Regions from separate parts of the Staphylococcus durrellii genome, predicted to be linked through region 2. Evidence: predicted binding sites of a transcription regulator. Region 2 holds the regulator's gene; the other holds the start of a gene.
What was found. Region 2 encodes LexA, which represses DNA repair genes until DNA is damaged. Its sites were predicted from a motif close to CGAACATATGTTCG; they were not measured.
Positions count from the first base shown of each region.

Region 1: a site for LexA is predicted at 2,001-2,014, ahead of uvrB (excinuclease ABC subunit UvrB). Genes of this name have one in related genera too.

Region 1 covers NZ_JADIIO010000001.1:1,922,959-1,931,352, forward strand. Annotated here, with positions in the region: gene uvrB (excinuclease ABC subunit UvrB) at 1-1,866, opposite strand, end outside; gene ISP02_RS09265 (CsbA family protein) at 2,139-2,375, opposite strand; gene ISP02_RS09270 (YfbR-like 5'-deoxynucleotidase) at 2,381-3,022, opposite strand; gene ISP02_RS09275 (CHAP domain-containing protein) at 3,276-4,214, opposite strand; one part of gene prfB (peptide chain release factor 2) at 4,578-5,621, opposite strand; one part of gene prfB (peptide chain release factor 2) at 5,623-5,694, opposite strand; gene secA (preprotein translocase subunit SecA) at 5,860-8,391, opposite strand.
Region 2 covers NZ_JADIIO010000001.1:1,451,764-1,460,157, forward strand. Annotated here, with positions in the region: gene tkt (transketolase) at 1-1,634, opposite strand, end outside; gene ISP02_RS07065 (DUF896 domain-containing protein) at 1,713-1,979, opposite strand; gene sosA (DNA damage-induced cell division inhibitor SosA) at 2,082-2,327, opposite strand; gene lexA (transcriptional repressor LexA) at 2,469-3,092, shown strand; gene ISP02_RS07080 (CAP domain-containing protein) at 3,299-4,321, opposite strand; gene guaC (GMP reductase) at 4,332-5,309, opposite strand; gene rpsN (30S ribosomal protein S14) at 5,499-5,768, opposite strand; gene rpmG (50S ribosomal protein L33) at 5,989-6,138, shown strand; gene ISP02_RS07100 (catalase) at 6,332-7,819, opposite strand; gene ISP02_RS07105 (amino acid permease) at 8,037-8,394, shown strand, end outside.

The DNA of each region.
Region 1 (8,394 bases), 470 kb from region 2:
TTCTTTCTTAGTCATTTTTTTAGGTACTTCTTTTTGTTTTTGCTCATTAGTGTCATCACTTTCAACTGTAGCGCTAATAACATCATGAATTTTTTTATTTATTGTCGTAGGTGTTATATCATATTTTTCATTGTAAGCCATTTGTATTTCTCGACGACGCTCAGTTTCATCGATAGCATAACGCATAGAGTCAGTTATTTTGTCACCATACATTATGACTTCACCTTCACTGTTACGTGCCGCACGACCGATCGTTTGTACTAAAGAACGTTCTGAACGTAAAAATCCTTCTTTATCAGCGTCTAAAATAACTACTAATGAAACTTCTGGAATATCTATACCCTCTCTTAATAAGTTAATTCCGACAACAACATCATAAGTTCCCATACGTAAATCTCTAATAATTTCAATACGTTCTAGTGTTTTTATTTCGGAGTGCAGATAATTGACTTTGATTCCCGCTTCTTTTAAGTAAGTCGTTAAATCTTCACTCATTTTTTTCGTTAATGTGGTAACGAGTACACGTTCATTTTTATCTATGCGGTCTTGAATTTCCCCTAATAGATCATCAATTTGGTTTTCAGTTGCGCGTACTTCGATTTTAGGATCGAGCAGGCCAGTAGGACGAATAATTTGTTCTACCATTTCGTCTGTGTGTTCAATTTCATACGGTCCTGGCGTTGCAGACACATATACAAGCTGATTGGTTTTTTCTTCAAATTCCTCAAATTTTAATGGTCTATTATCTAAGGCGCTTGGCAATCTAAAACCGTGATCTACTAACACCTGTTTACGTGCTCTGTCACCATTATACATGCCTCGCACTTGTGGTAACGTTACGTGTGATTCATCGACCATGATTAACCAATCATCACCAAAGTAATCTAATAATGTATAAGGTGTTGAACCTAATGGTCTTAAAGTTAAATGGACTGAATAGTTTTCAATACCAGAACAAAAACCCATTTCACGCATCATCTCTAAATCATAGTTTGTACGTTGTTCGAGTCTTTGTGCTTCTAATAATTTATTTTCGGATTTTAATTCTTCTAATCGTTCTTCTAGTTCATCTTCTATACGTTGGATAGCTGATTTCATTTTTTCTTCACGTGTTACGAAGTGAGAGGCAGGGAAAATTGCAAAGTGTTCGCGTTCACGTATCACTTCGCCGGTTAAATAATTTACTTCTCTTATTCTATCTATTTCGTCACCGAAAAACTCCACACGGATACACATCTCTTCACGAGAAGCGGGGAAAATTTCCACTACATCACCACGTACTCTAAATGTACCGCGTCGAAAATCAATATCGTTACGCATGTATTGTACGTCTACTAACTGACGTAATAATTCACTCCTATCCATTTCCATTCCAACTCTTACACTAACAACTAAGTCCCGGTATTCATCTGGATTACCCAAACCATAAATACAACTTACACTAGCAATAATAATGACGTCATCTCGTTCAAATAAAGCACTAGTGGCAGAGTGACGTAATTGGTCTATCTCATCGTTAATTGAAGCATCTTTTTCAATGAAGGTATCTGTGGAAGGCACATATGCTTCTGGTTGATAGTAATCATAATAACTAACAAAATATTCTACTCTATTTTCTGGAAAAAACTCTTTAAACTCACTGTATAATTGTCCTGCTAATGTTTTGTTGTGAGCGATAATTAGTGTTGGTTTACCAACTTCTTTAATAACGTTACTCATAGTAAACGTTTTACCTGTACCAGTCGCTCCTAGTAGTGTTTGATGTCTTTTCCCTTCATTTATACCATCTACAATTTTCTCTATAGCTTGGGGTTGATCACCCTCAGGTTTATAATCAGAAGCTAATTTAAATGAGTAATGTTCCATAAGTGATACATGCCTCCTATTTATTATCGCGCTACAAGTCTTTTTTAAATTTCAACTTGTTCGTATATAACATGTTATTTTACATAATTCTGTATTAGTTATACACTATTTTAACAGATTTAGTGTTTTTTATACAAACATTTGTTCGTTTTTAAAATTATTATTTCCCCAAATAAAAAACAAACATAGGTTGTGCTCTATGTTTGTTTGAGAATGTATATAGTATAAATGTATATAGACTTAACAATCAATTTTATTGTTTATTAAGTAATTTAATCATAATCATCGTCTTTCTGATGAAACTTTAAAGTATCAATAATGATATAACCTGCAAGAATAGAAACTACATCAATGAAGATTATCCATTCATCATGAAAGAATCCTTTTTGAACAGATACACCTATTAAGATAAGTGTTAATATTGTCCCTACCCATTTACTTCTAGTTAGCACACTAAATAAAATGACTAATACGCATGGAAAAAATGCTGCAAGTATGTACCATATCATACTATTCACTCATTTCTATTATTGATTAAATTCATTGTTGTATCATATAACTCAGATTTTGGAATATATTTTTCTTGTAACATTTCAGGAATTATATTTTTAATAAAATCTTGCACTGAATATAAGTGGTCAAATTGCATAATTGTTTCTAAAGACATTTCATAAATTTCAAAAAACAATGGTTCAGGGTTACGCTTTTGTATTTCACCTAACGTTTCATACAATAAGTCAATCTTATCGGCAACTGATAAGATTTGGCCCTCTAAAGAATCGTCTTTTCCCTCTTGAAGCCTTTCACGATAAATATTTTGAAAACGTTCTGGTATTTCTTCACTTATAAACGTTTCTACCATTTCTTCTTCTACTTGTGAGAACAATTTTTTTATTTCTCCACTTGCATATTTCACGGGCGTTTTGATATCCCCAGTAAATATTTCAGCAAAGTCATGGTTTAGTGCCTTTTCATATAAGCTTTTCCAATCTACAGTGCTACCACCATACTCTTCAACAGTGCCCAAATATTGTGCGATTTTCGTTACTTTGAACGAATGTGCAGCCACGTTATGTTCAAAATATTTAAATTTCCCAGGTAGTCTTATTAAAGTTTCTAAGTCAGATAAACGTTTAAAATATTGATGTACACCCATGACACATGCCTCCTCGTATATTTAAATAAAGATTATACTTGTTTCTATTAATTGAAGCAAATGTGATTATTATTACAAGACGATTTATCATGTTTGCTTTAATTAAATTATGCAATGTTTAGGTGTAATTTTCAAAAATAAAACGACCATAACTAAAATGTTTACAATCATACTTACCTTTTAATGGTATAAATAATAACCACTGGTGGTAATACGTGTTGTGTCATAGTTATAGTCGCTAACTTTTAATAATTTAGTGAATATATTGATACGCTGATGTGTTAGTAATCGTACGATAAGATTTTTTACCTAAGCCTTGCCAATTCATCTCGGACACGACAATTGAACCATCTTGATTCGTCTTTTCGACCACACCTACATGGCCAAATGGTCCAGCCGTTGTTTGAAATACTGCACCTACAGAAGGTTGATTATTCACTTTGAAACCTTGATTTTGAGCTGCAGAAGCCCAATTATTAGCATCTCCCCATAAAGTGCCAATTGATTTACCTAATTGTTGGCGGCGATCAAATGCATAATACGTACATTGGCCCCAGTCATAGTAATTATTATGACCAGTTACATTATACCTTTGTGATATAGATGAAGGCTGTTGTGTATATTTAGAATGATTTAATTCATAATTAGGTGCATGTGTATTCATATAGTAATGATTTGAAGGTTTGTTATTATATTTATACGTGTATTGATAAGTTTGTACAGTTGGATAAGTTTGTTGTTGTGCTGCATCCGTAGATGGCTTGAACTGCTCCTGCTGAGTATTTGCGTTTGAGTTATTATCAAATGGCGATAAATGTGCTGATCCCTTTTCAGTAATTGCGATAAGTTGTCCTTCTTGAATACTTTCGGTTAGATTTGGGTTTAATTCATATATTCTTTCTAAAGACACTTTATATTTGGTGCTAATTTTATATAATGTATCGCCCGTTTTAACTTCTACAATATCTTCATTAGGCAATAATATAGTCGTCCCTTCAACTACATATGTTGTATTTGGTGCGAATGCATTTAATTTAATGATGTCGGATGTCGTTGATGCATATTTTTCTGCTAATATACTAATCTGTGTTTCTTCTCCTGAAACTGTATGACTTTGGCTTGCAGAAGCTGAATGACCTAGTAAACCAATTAATGATAAAGAAAAAATAGAACTCGTGATCGTTTTTTTCATGATGTATGTTCAATCCTTTTTTAACAATTTTGTGATTTCAATATAGCATAATTATTAAGCACTAGTGCTTCTGTTATCAAGCTGTAATAAAAGCGTTATTTATTAAAATAATGCTTCATTAACAAACGATGCAATCATGCATAAAATCAACGTTCTCAAAATCTATTAATTCTGTTTATTAATAAATCTGCTTGAAAATTACATATGATTATATAAATATATACAATTTCAAAACTTTAATTTATTAACTACTCCTCTTATAACTAAAAAATCGCACCAACGTTACTTAACACGCAAATGCCTATCAACGGCATATCACTAGCAACTTGGTACGACTTAATCATATTATTGTTTACTTAATTATTATTTTTCGGCATTTGCCATTTGATTACGTAGATAAGCTTCCATAAATGGACCGATCTCTCCATCCATTACAGCATCAACTTTTCCAGTTTCTTCATTAGTTCTATGATCTTTTACCATAGAATATGGGTGGAAGACATAGGATCTAATTTGACTGCCCCAACCGATTTCTTTTTGTTCACCACGTATTTCAGCCATTTGTTTTTCTTGTTCTTCTAATTCTAGTTGATACAATTTAGCTTTTAACATTTTCAACGCTGCTTCACGGTTTTTAATTTGAGAACGTTCGTTTTGGTTATTTACTACAATACCTGTTGGGTGGTGGGTAATACGAATTGCGGATTCAGTTTTATTAATGTGTTGACCGCCGGCACCTGAAGCTCTGAACGTATCAATTGTAATATCGTCTGGATTAATTTCAATTTCAATCTCATTATTATTAAATTCAGGTATAACGTCACAAGAAGCAAAAGAGGTATGACGTCTCCCTGATGAATCAAATGGTGATATACGCACTAATCTATGGACGCCTTTTTCAGCCTTTAAGTGACCGTAGGCATTGTGACCTTTTACAATTATCGTCACACTCTTCACACCAGCCTCATCACCCGGTTGGTAGTCAGCCGTTTCAACTTTATATCCTTGTTGTTCACAATAACGTTGGTACATTCTTAATAACATACTTGTCCAATCTTGTGATTCGGTACCACCTGCCCCCGGGTGCAGTTCTAATATAGCGTTGTTTGCGTCGTATGGCCCGTCTAATAACAATTGTAATTCAAATTGGTCAATTTTGCCGTTAAGTTCATTTATTTGAATTTCTAATGCATCCTTCATATCCTGATCATTTTCATCTATTAACAATTCATGCGTAGCTGACATATCATCTAACTCATCAGTCAAAGTATTAAAATCATTAACGACAGATTTTAATGCATTATTTTTATCGATAATTTCTTGTGCTTTATTTTGATCGTCCCAAAATGTTGGATCTGCCATCATTTCTTCATACTCTTGTATATTAGTCTCTTTCTCTTCTAAGTCAAAGAGACCCCCTAAGTTGTTCTAATTTTGATGTATAACTTTCTAAATTCCTTTTCATTTCTGATAATTCCACTTTACATCGCTCCTATTAACGTTTGTTTAAGGTTCAATTGTTCAATTTTTAATAACCTAATCATTGTTAAAGTATATCATTATATACCATTTTTCAAACTGTTATTATTACGTAGTAAAAAACTGAAGCATGTTAAACATTTTAACATACTCCAGTTAAGTAATTTTATGCGCCGTGGCAATTTTTATATTTTTTACCGCTACCACAAGGACATGGGTCGTTTCTTCCAATATGTTCATCTTTAACATAAGGTTGCGCTTTAGTTTTTTCTTTGCCGTCTTCAGCTGAGACATGCTCAGCTTTACCAAAGCTTGTAGATTTATCTCTTTCTATGTCGTCTTCAACGGTTACAACAGATTTCAAAATATATTTACTAACGTCTTCTTCTATTTGTTGCATCATTGTATCGAATAGTTGATGTCCTTCATTTTGGTAATCACGTAATGGGTTTTGTTGCCCATAAGAACGTAAATGGATACCTTCTCTAAGTTGATCCATCGTATCAATATGATCAGTCCAATGCGTATCAATAGAACGTAATAAAATCATACGCTCAAATTCATCGAATTGTTCACCTATTTCTTCTTTTTGCTGTGCTAAAGCTTTTTCAACTTTTTCCCATACTAGTTGGTAAATATCTTCGCTGTCCTTACCTTTAATTTCAGATGTAGTTAACTCATTCTCATTTAAGAATACATCATCAATGTAGTTAACGAATGGCTCGTAATCTGGATTTTCTTCATCATCATTGATATAGTGCGCAACACTACGTTCTAAAGTTGATTGCAGCATTGATTCTACAAGCTCACTACTATTTTCACTGTCGATAATACTGTTACGTTCACCATAAATAATTTCACGTTGTTTACGTAGTACATCATCGTATTCAAGAATACGTTTACGTGTATCAAAGTTGTTCCCTTCAACACGTTTTTGCGCAGACTCAACAGCACGAGATACCATCTTAGATTCTATAGGTGTTGAATCATCCATACCTAAACGGTCCATCATTTTTTGTAATCTTTCTGAACCGAAACGTACCATTAATTCGTCTTGTAATGATAAATAGAAGCGACTGTCACCACGGTCACCTTGACGTCCAGAACGTCCTCTTAATTGGTCATCAATACGTCTAGATTCATGTCGTTCTGTTCCGATAACTGCTAAACCGCCTAATTCTTCGACACCAGCACCAAGTTTAATATCAGTACCACGACCAGCCATGTTTGTCGCGATAGTTACAGCACCACGTTGACCTGCATTGGCAATGATTTCCGCTTCACGTTCGTGGTTTTTAGCATTTAGTATATCATGGCGTATGCCACGTTTTTTTAACAAATTAGAAATATATTCACTTGTCTCAACTGCTACCGTACCAAGCAGTACGGGTTGTCCTAATTTATGTTTTTCAATCACATCTTCAACAACTGCATCAAATTTACCTTGTTGACTAATATAAATTAAATCTGGTTTATCGGCACGTTGTACCGGTTTGTTAGTTGGTATTTGAGTAACTGTCATATTGTAAATATTTCTAAATTCTTCTTCTTCCGTTTTGGCTGTACCAGTCATACCGGATAACTTGTTATACATTCTAAAGAAGTTTTGGAATGTAATAGAAGCCATCGTTTTAGATTCGTTTTGAATTTTCACGCCTTCTTTAGCTTCAATAGCTTGGTGTAAACCTTCAGAGAAACGACGTCCTGGCATAGTACGTCCAGTAAATTGATCAACGATTAAGATCTCACCATCATTAATCATATAGTCTACGTCACGTTGTAACGTTACATGGGCACGTAGAGCCGTATTAATATGACTATTGATTTCAACATTCTTAACGTCATATAAGTTATCAATCTTAAACATACGTTCTGCTTTATCGATACCTTGTTCAGTTAATTGAACTGCTTTTGTTTTTTCATCATAATTATAATCATCTTCAGTTTTTAACATTTTGGCGAATACGTTAGCTTGAGTATATAAAGAAGTAGATTTTTCAGCTTCACCTGAAATAATTAATGGTGTACGTGCTTCATCAATTAAAATTGAATCGACTTCGTCAATAATTGCGAAATTTAACGGGCGCATTACGCGTTCTTCGGCATAGTTAACCATATTATCACGTAAATAATCGAAGCCTAGTTCATTATTCGTACTATACGTAATATCATCTGCGTATGCGGCACGCTTTTCTTCGGTTGACTTATTGTTTAAGTTTAAACCTACAGATAAGCCTAAAAAGTTATATAATTCAGCCATTTCTTCACTTTGTGAACTAGCTAAATATTCATTGACTGTAATGACATGGACACCATGTCCTGCCAAAGCATTTAAATAAGTAGGCATAGTTGCCGTAAGTGTTTTACCTTCACCTGTACGCATTTCTGCAATATCCCCTTTATGGATAGCAATACCACCCATAACTTGGACGCGATAAGGCACCATATTGAAAACACGTTTAGAACCTTCACGTACTAAAGCAAAGGCTTCCGGTAAAATATCTTCTAATAATTTTTCTTGTTTTTTAATATCTTCTTCTGCTTGCAATTTCTCTTGAAATTCTGCAGTTTTATTTCGAATCTCTTCATCAGTTAGTATTGCTATTTCCTCTTCTAATGAGAGCACTTTGTCTGCTAATTTACCAAGGCGTTTTATTTCTTTACTATTGCCATCAGCAATCTTTGATAAAAAACCCATTCT
Region 2 (8,394 bases):
TCATATACAACGTAAGCACCTTTACGTACGCCTTCTTCAACTACTTCTTTAGGTAAGTCTAAAGCTGTTAAGTTTTGACGAGTCAATACTAATGAAGTTGGTGTGTTTTCTGATTCTAACGCTACTTCCCAAGCAACACGAGTTTCATTACCATCAGCAGGACGAATAACATTCATATTAGGAATAGCACGTAATCCAGCTAATTGCTCAACTGGTTCATGTGTAGGACCATCTTCACCAACAGCTATTGAATCATGTGTAAAGATAAATGTAGAGTTAAGTCCCATGATTGCTGATAATCTTAATGCTGGTTTTAGGTAGTCGCTAAATACAAAGAATGTTGCACCGTATGGATGTAAACCACCGTGAGCAGCCATACCATTAACAGCAGCACCCATTGCAAATTCACGAACACCGAACCAAATGTTTTTACCTTCTGGAGTAGTAGCATTAAAGTCATTAGAATCTTTAACATTTGATTTGTTTGAACCAGCTAAATCGGCTGAACCGCCAAAGAACGAAGGAACAGTTTTGCTGATTGCTTGAATAACTTCTCCTGAATCAGCACGAGAAGCACCACTGTGTCCTGCTTCAAATTCAGGTAAAGCATCTTGATAATTTTCTGGTAATTTACCACTAATAGCTAATTTAAAATCTGAACCTAATTCAGGATATTTAGAAACATATTCTTCAACTAATTTATTCCATGCTTCTTCATTTTCATTAGCACGCTTCAACATATTTTCTGAGAAGATTTCATAAACCTCATCTGGCACGTTGAAACGTTGTTCTGGATCTAGACCGTAATTTTCAAGTGCAAGCTTTCTTTCATCTTCACCTAAAGGTGCGCCATGTACGCCATGAGTGCCTGCTTTATTCGGAGCACCAAAACCAATAACAGTTTTGACTTCAATCATAGTTGGAGCATCTTGAGTTTTAGCTTTTTCAATTGCTTTGTCAATAGCATTTAAATCATTGCCATCTTTAACTAAAATATGATGCCATCCATATGATTCAAAGCGTTTTTTAACGTCTTCAGAAAAAGCTTTATTTAAATCACCATCTAGTGAAATATCATTAGAATCATATAATACGATTAATTTATCTAATTTATTGTGACCAGCGAATGAAGCTGCTTCATGTGAAATTCCTTCCATTAAGTCACCATCAGATGCAATTACATAAGTGTAATGGTCTACAACTTTAGCATCTTCTTTATTGAATTTACCTGCTAAATGTTTTTCAGCTAAAGCTAAACCAACTGACATTGCTAAACCTTGCCCAAGTGGACCTGTAGTTACTTCAACGCCATCAGTGTGTCTAAATTCAGGGTGACCTGGTGTTTTAGAACCCCACTGTCTAAATTGTTTTAATTCTTCAAGTTCTAAGCTTCCTGAAACATGTAATAAACTGTAAAGTAAAGCAGAACCATGTCCCGCAGATAAAACAAAACGGTCTCTGTTAAAGTAATCTTTTGATTGGGGATTAAAATTCAAGTGGCGAGTCCATAAAGTATACGCCATTGGTGCCGCACCCATAGGTAAACCTGGATGCCCTGAGTTTGCTTGTTCAACAGCATCGATACTCAAAGCTCTAATAGTATCAACAGCTAATTGGTCTTTTTTATTAAACATCTAAACAACTTCCTTTCTTAAGTAGCATAACACAACTACTATTATAACTTATTTATCTATTAATTTAAAAAAATAAGATTAGTTTTTGTTATTATCTTGCTCATTTTTATCTTCGTTATCTTTTTCATCTAATATCTTTTTAACTTTATCAGGTGTTACATCATTACCTTCAGGGTCAATAACTCTTGTATTTTCAATTTGCTGTTTGAAACCTTTTCTAAATGACTGTAAATAGGCTTCTCTAAGCTTAGACTGTTCTTTTGCCTCAGTTTCAGTTAAACCTGATTCTTTTTTCTTTTTAGCTAATTCATTAATTCTATCAATATTAACTTCATTACTACTCATAGCAATACCTCCATGGTTATTTACTCAATACAAATAGTATCAAAAAAGTGAGCGAAACTAAATGTTTTCGCTCACTTCAACATATCTATTGATACAGTATTACTACCGAATAATCGCAAATGTTTGGTTCGGTGTATGTTCGTCATTTTCATTGGAATTCTCATTAGATTTCATGGTGTTTGCCATTGTTCCCTTTGAAAGATTTGTAATCTGATGGTCCGTCATTTCGTACGTTTGTTCTGATTTAGTATCAAAATCTGCAGATATTAAAAAAATCACACATAGTACCATAGTAGCTAAAAGGACGATTAAATAAGTTTTGTATTGTTTTATATATTGTTTAGTCATTATATTCACTCCCAGAACGTTTGTTTGTATTACTAATTTATCAGAACACGCGTTCTATGTCAATGCAAAAACGAACAAACGTTTGTAAACAAATATAACTCATGCTATAATTGAGACAAATTAATTTAGGGAGTGCCTATTATGAGAGAATTAACTAAACGTCAAACAGAAATTTTCGATTATATTAAGCAAATCGTTCAATCTAAAGGATATCCACCAAGTGTTCGTGAAATAGGAGAAGCTGTTGGTTTAGCATCTAGTTCTACGGTTCACGGTCATTTATCTAGACTAGAAGAAAAAGGTTACATTCGTCGTGACCCTACAAAACCACGCGCCATAGAAATTGTTTCTGAACTATTAAGTGAACCTGTAAATAATGAAGAAACAATTCACGTCCCAGTAATTGGTAAAGTTACAGCTGGTATACCTATTACTGCTGTTGAAAATGTCGAAGAATACTTTCCATTACCGGAACATTTCACTTCTACTCATAACAGCGATATTTTCATATTAAATGTTGTTGGGGATAGTATGATTGAAGCTGGAATTTTAGATGGGGATAAAGTAATCGTTAGGAGCCAAACTATTGCTGAGAACGGAGATATTATTGTAGCTATGACAGAAGAAAATGAAGCTACAGTAAAAAGATTTTATAAAGAAAAAACACGTTATAGACTTCAACCTGAAAATAGCACAATGGAACCTATATATTTAGAGCAAGTGACAGTTCTTGGTAAAGTTGTCGGTCTTTTTAGAGAAATGTAATTTACACTAGACACTCTCATAAAATTAAACGACTTGTGGTTAATACAATAAAAATAAGCGATTGAGTCTAAGACTCAATCGCTTATTTTTTCTCTAAAACGTCTTTAATTTTTTCTAATATATCGGCTTTTTTCTTTTGTTTTTTAGCCTTCATAAATATCTCATCCTTACACACTAAAGATACCCTGAAAACATTTTGTTAAACATTAATTTGTGTAATTTTCAGTCCAGTAAGGTTGTTTATTCGAATTAAATGATACACCTACTCCAAGTTTGTGATAACTTGTACGTAAAATGTTTTTTCTATGGCCTAGAGAGTTCATTAAGCCTTCATGAGCATATATGCTATCAACTTGCCCATAAGCTAAATTTTCACCAGCAGCATTAAAATTAATATTATCTGCCTTAAGTCTATCAAATGGCGAATTACCTTTTAAATCTGTATGGTCAAAATAATGATGTTGCGCCATATCGTCACTATGCTTACGTGCTGTATTAGATGCTTCATCACTATAAGATAGCGTTGATAGATTGTGTTGAACTCGTTCAGCATTAACAAGATCAAAATTTTGCAATTCAAAGCTTTTTTTCAATTCATCTGAAGGTGGTCCGTATTGTCCACGCAAGCGATTTTCCATTTGATTACTTACCAATAAGATTGATGTTAGATTATTTTTACTGTGTTTATCATAAAATGCAGTTGTATATATATTATGTTTATGGAAAGTATCGTATTCTTTATTATCAATTTCATAACGCACGTTATCTTTACGTTTTTCAGTTATTGGCTTACCTAAACGTTGACGCACTAATTCCTTAGGCGTGCCATATTTTATTTTCGATTGTGAAGAAATTACGTTTTGGTTAGTATATAAGCCATTAACTTTACTATCAATATAACTGACCATTATAAAATCTTGATAATCTTTCGTATAGTAACTATACCATTTTGTACCATATTCATTCGTTGTTATCCTTTGTGCTTTGCCTAATTTATTTTCAACCTGAGCTTTAGTCATATTCATTTGAACATTATTCAATGCAAATTCTTGTTTACTAGGTATCTTCAACTCTTTATTTGCGATATTATCATTGTTCGTCCAAGCATCTACTTTAGTTCTAGCTTGTTGTTGGACATGCATCATAAAATCAGGTTCTTTAATAGGTAAAACAATTATTAACCCTAGAAATATAATAATATAAAATAATAGTTTTCGGATGTTAAACACCTACTATAAGTTAGTCTCTATCACCGTTAAAAATAGAGTTACGTACAATTACATAATCTACTTTTCTTAATGAAGTTAAATCATTACCACCTGCATATGAAATTGAACTTTGTAAATCTTGTTGCATTTCTACTAAAGTATCTTTTAAAGACCCTTTATGTTCTACAAACATTTTTTTACCTTCGACGTTTTTGTGTTCACCTTTTTGGAATTCAGAAGCACTACCAAAATATTCTTTGTATAGCTTACCTTCTAATTCAACTGTTTCACCAGGCGATTCTTCGTGAGCAGCAAATAATGATCCAACCATAACCATAGATGCCCCAAAACGAATAGATTTCGCAATATCACCATGTGTTCTTATACCACCATCAGCAATAATTGGTTTACGAGCCGCTTTACTACAATGATTTAGTGCTGATAATTGCCAGCCACCAGTACCGAAACCTGTCTTAATTTTAGTTATACAAACACGTCCTGGACCAATACCAACTTTAGTAGCATCTGCACCTGCATTTTCTAACTCACGAACCCCTTCTGGTGTACCAACATTACCTGCGATAATAAATGTATCTGGTATATGTTTTTTAATATGTTTAATCATATTAATTACTGAGTCAGAGTGACCATGTGCTATATCAATTGTTATATATTCAGGAATTACATTTTCTGCTTTAAGTTGTTCTACAAAACCAAATTCACGTTCTTTAACCCCGACAGAGATAGAGGCAAATAAACCTTGATCTTGCATTTTACTTATGAAAGGAATTCGAGCTTCCTCATCAAAACGATGCATAATATAGAAATAATCATTTTGAGCGAACCATTCTGCTAAAGATTCATTCATTACTGTTTGCATATTAGCTGGAACAACTGGTAATTTGAATGATTTAGGCCCAAATTTTATCGTCGTATCACATTCTGACCTGCTATTAACTATACATTTATTAGGTATAAGTTGGATATCTTCATAATCAAAAATTTTCATAATATATATACTCCTAACATTTTTATTAAAACAACTATTAAATGGTAAGCATTATCGCCAAATAATGAACAAATATAGTCACAAATAATTAAATATATAGTTATTTACGAACAATCATTTATTCGGCTTTATTACCAATAGATAATATACATTGTTTTATATCAAATGTAAACGGGCTTTAGTACTAATTTACCAACTTGATTTTTTAACACCTGGAATTTGACCTTTATGAGCATGTTCTCGAAAAGCAATTCTAGACATTTCAAATTTTCTTAATACGCCTCTCGGTCTACCTGTTACTTTACAACGACGTGTTAACCTAGTTGGTGAAGAATCTCTTGGTAATTTGCGTAAAGCTTCATAATCACCCTTAGCTTTAAGCTCTTTACGTAATTCATAATATTGATTAACGAGTGCTTCTCGTTTTTGTTCTTTAGCTATTTTTGATTTTTTAGCCATTATAATTCCTCCTATCAAATCGTAACGATTACGTTTTAAATATTATCACATAATTTTAATTTATCAACTATAAATTATTAAATTATCCATTATACTGTTTTGATTAGCTATAACTTCTCTGTTTTCATCAAAATTTACAACTGAATTATTGCGCTATGTATGAGCATGTGATACAATCTTAAATCGTAAGCATTACTAATTAGAGAAAGGATGTTATATTTTGCGCGTAAACATAACTTTAGCTTGCACTGAATGCGGCGATCGTAACTATATAACTACAAAAAATAAGCGTACTAATCCTGAAAGAATTGAATTGAAAAAATTCTGTCCTAGATTGAACAAATATACGTTACATCGCGAAACAAAGTAAAAGTAAAATTCAAACTTATCTTTTAATACGACAAAATCATCACTTGGGTGGTGATTTTTTTATCTTATTTTGTAATATAAAATGATTTGTCCTATATTTAATAATAATAAATCAATTTTAAAATCACCTGTTAAAAAGCGTTGCCTCTCACAAATTTATGAGAGGCAACGCTTTTTATAATAAATATATGATTTTAATCAGCAACTTTTAAGTCTACGTCGTTTATATCTATTCCTAATGCTTTGGCTACACCTCTACCATAGTTTTCATCTGCTTTGTAGCAATGACGAATATGTCTATGTTGTACTTGTAAAGTAGTACCTTGCATTTCATTTGCAGTATTTTCAAAAATACGCTCTTGTTGTTCTTTCGATTGCAATCTAAATAATTTCCCAGGTTGTTCAAAGTAATTATCATCATCTTGTCTAAAATCATATTCATATGCTTCACCTTCTATTTCAAGGCCTGGTTTTTTATATTCAGGTTGACTTTCATAAGCACCTTCGCTATTTGGATAATAATGAGTTCCGCCACCTTGGTTATTATCTAAAATTCTCATTTGACCATCTCTACTAAACGGGCAAATATTTTCAACTCCTACACCTCGAGGTTGGTTAACTGGAATTTGCCAATGGTTAACACCTAATCTGTAACGCTGAGCGTCTCCATAAGAGAAAAGACGCCCTTGTAACATCTTGTCAGGTGAAAAATCAATACCTGGCACAATATTCGTTGGTGCAAATGCCACTTGTTCTACGTCTTGGAAATAGTTGTCAGGATTTCGATTTAATTCGAATTCACCAACTTCTATTAAAGGATAATCTCCTTTATACCATACTTTAGTTAAATCAAAAGGATTATCTTTATGATTGCGCGCTTGTTCTTCAGTCATAACTTGAATATACATTTTCCATTTCGGATAATCTTTGTTCTCAATCGAATCAAATAAATCTCTTTGCGATGATTCTCTGTCGTATGCAATCGTTTGAGCAGCTTCCTCAGGTTGTAAATTTTCAATGCCTTGTTGCGTTCTATGATGGAATTTCACCCAAACACGTTCCCCTTTGTCATTATACATTGAATACGTATGTGACCCAAACCCGTGCATATTACGGAAACCTTTTGGAATCCCCCTATCTGTCATTAAGATAGTTACTTGATGTAATGCTTCAGGTAATGAAGTCCAAAAATCCCAATTATTTTGAGCACTTCGCATGTTAGTTCTTGGATCTCTTTTTACTGCATGATTTAGACTCGCAAATAATTTAGGGTCTCTAAAGAAGAAAACGGGTGTATTATTACCTACTAAATCCCAGTTGCCTTCATCTGTATAAAATTTTAAAGCAAAACCTCTTATATCACGTTCCGCATCAGCAGCCCCACGTTCACCTGCTACGGTAGAAAAACGTGCAAACATTTCAGTCTGTTTACCTACTTCTGAAAAAATACTTGCATTTGTATATTTAGTAATGTCATTTGTGACAGTAAAAGTACCAAACGCACCTGAGCCTTTTGCATGCATACGTCTTTCTGGTATAACTTCTCTATCAAAATGAGCCATTTGTTCTAAAAAGTACCAATCTTGCATTAATAATGGACCACGAGGACCTGCTGTCATCGAATTTTCTCTATCTGATACCGGAGCTCCAAAAAGACTTGTTAATTTTTTATTATTAGCCATATGTATTCCCCCTTCTTTATAGATAATAATAATTATTATCTACAAGTTATTTTAATCTATACCCTTTTTTAAAGCAAGAAAACTATAAAAATATTAGGAAATATCTGATTTTTCAGAAAAATACTCTTTATTGCTTTAAAGTTATAAAAAAGTAATTGCTTATAGTCTCCAAAACAATTACAATAGTCAGTAAATAAATAAAATTAGGAGACTAATTATGGCACAAAATAAATTAAGTCGCGGCCTTAGTTCAAGGCATATTTCAATGATAGCTATTGGTGGTGCGATTGGGACTGGCCTGTTTGTAGCAACAGGCAGTGTCATTTCTCAAGCTGGACCAGGCGGCGCCATACTTGCTTATTTAATTATCGGAATAATGTTATATTTTTTAATGTCATCTATCGGGGAATTAGCTACAATTTATCCAGTTTCAGGATCATTTAGTTCATATTCTGCACGTTTTATTGATAGTTCATTAGGATTTACCGTTGGATGGTTATATTGGATCATTTGGGTTATGGTTGCTAGTGTAGATATCATTATAGCTTCAAGCGTTTTAAATTATTGGGAAGTTT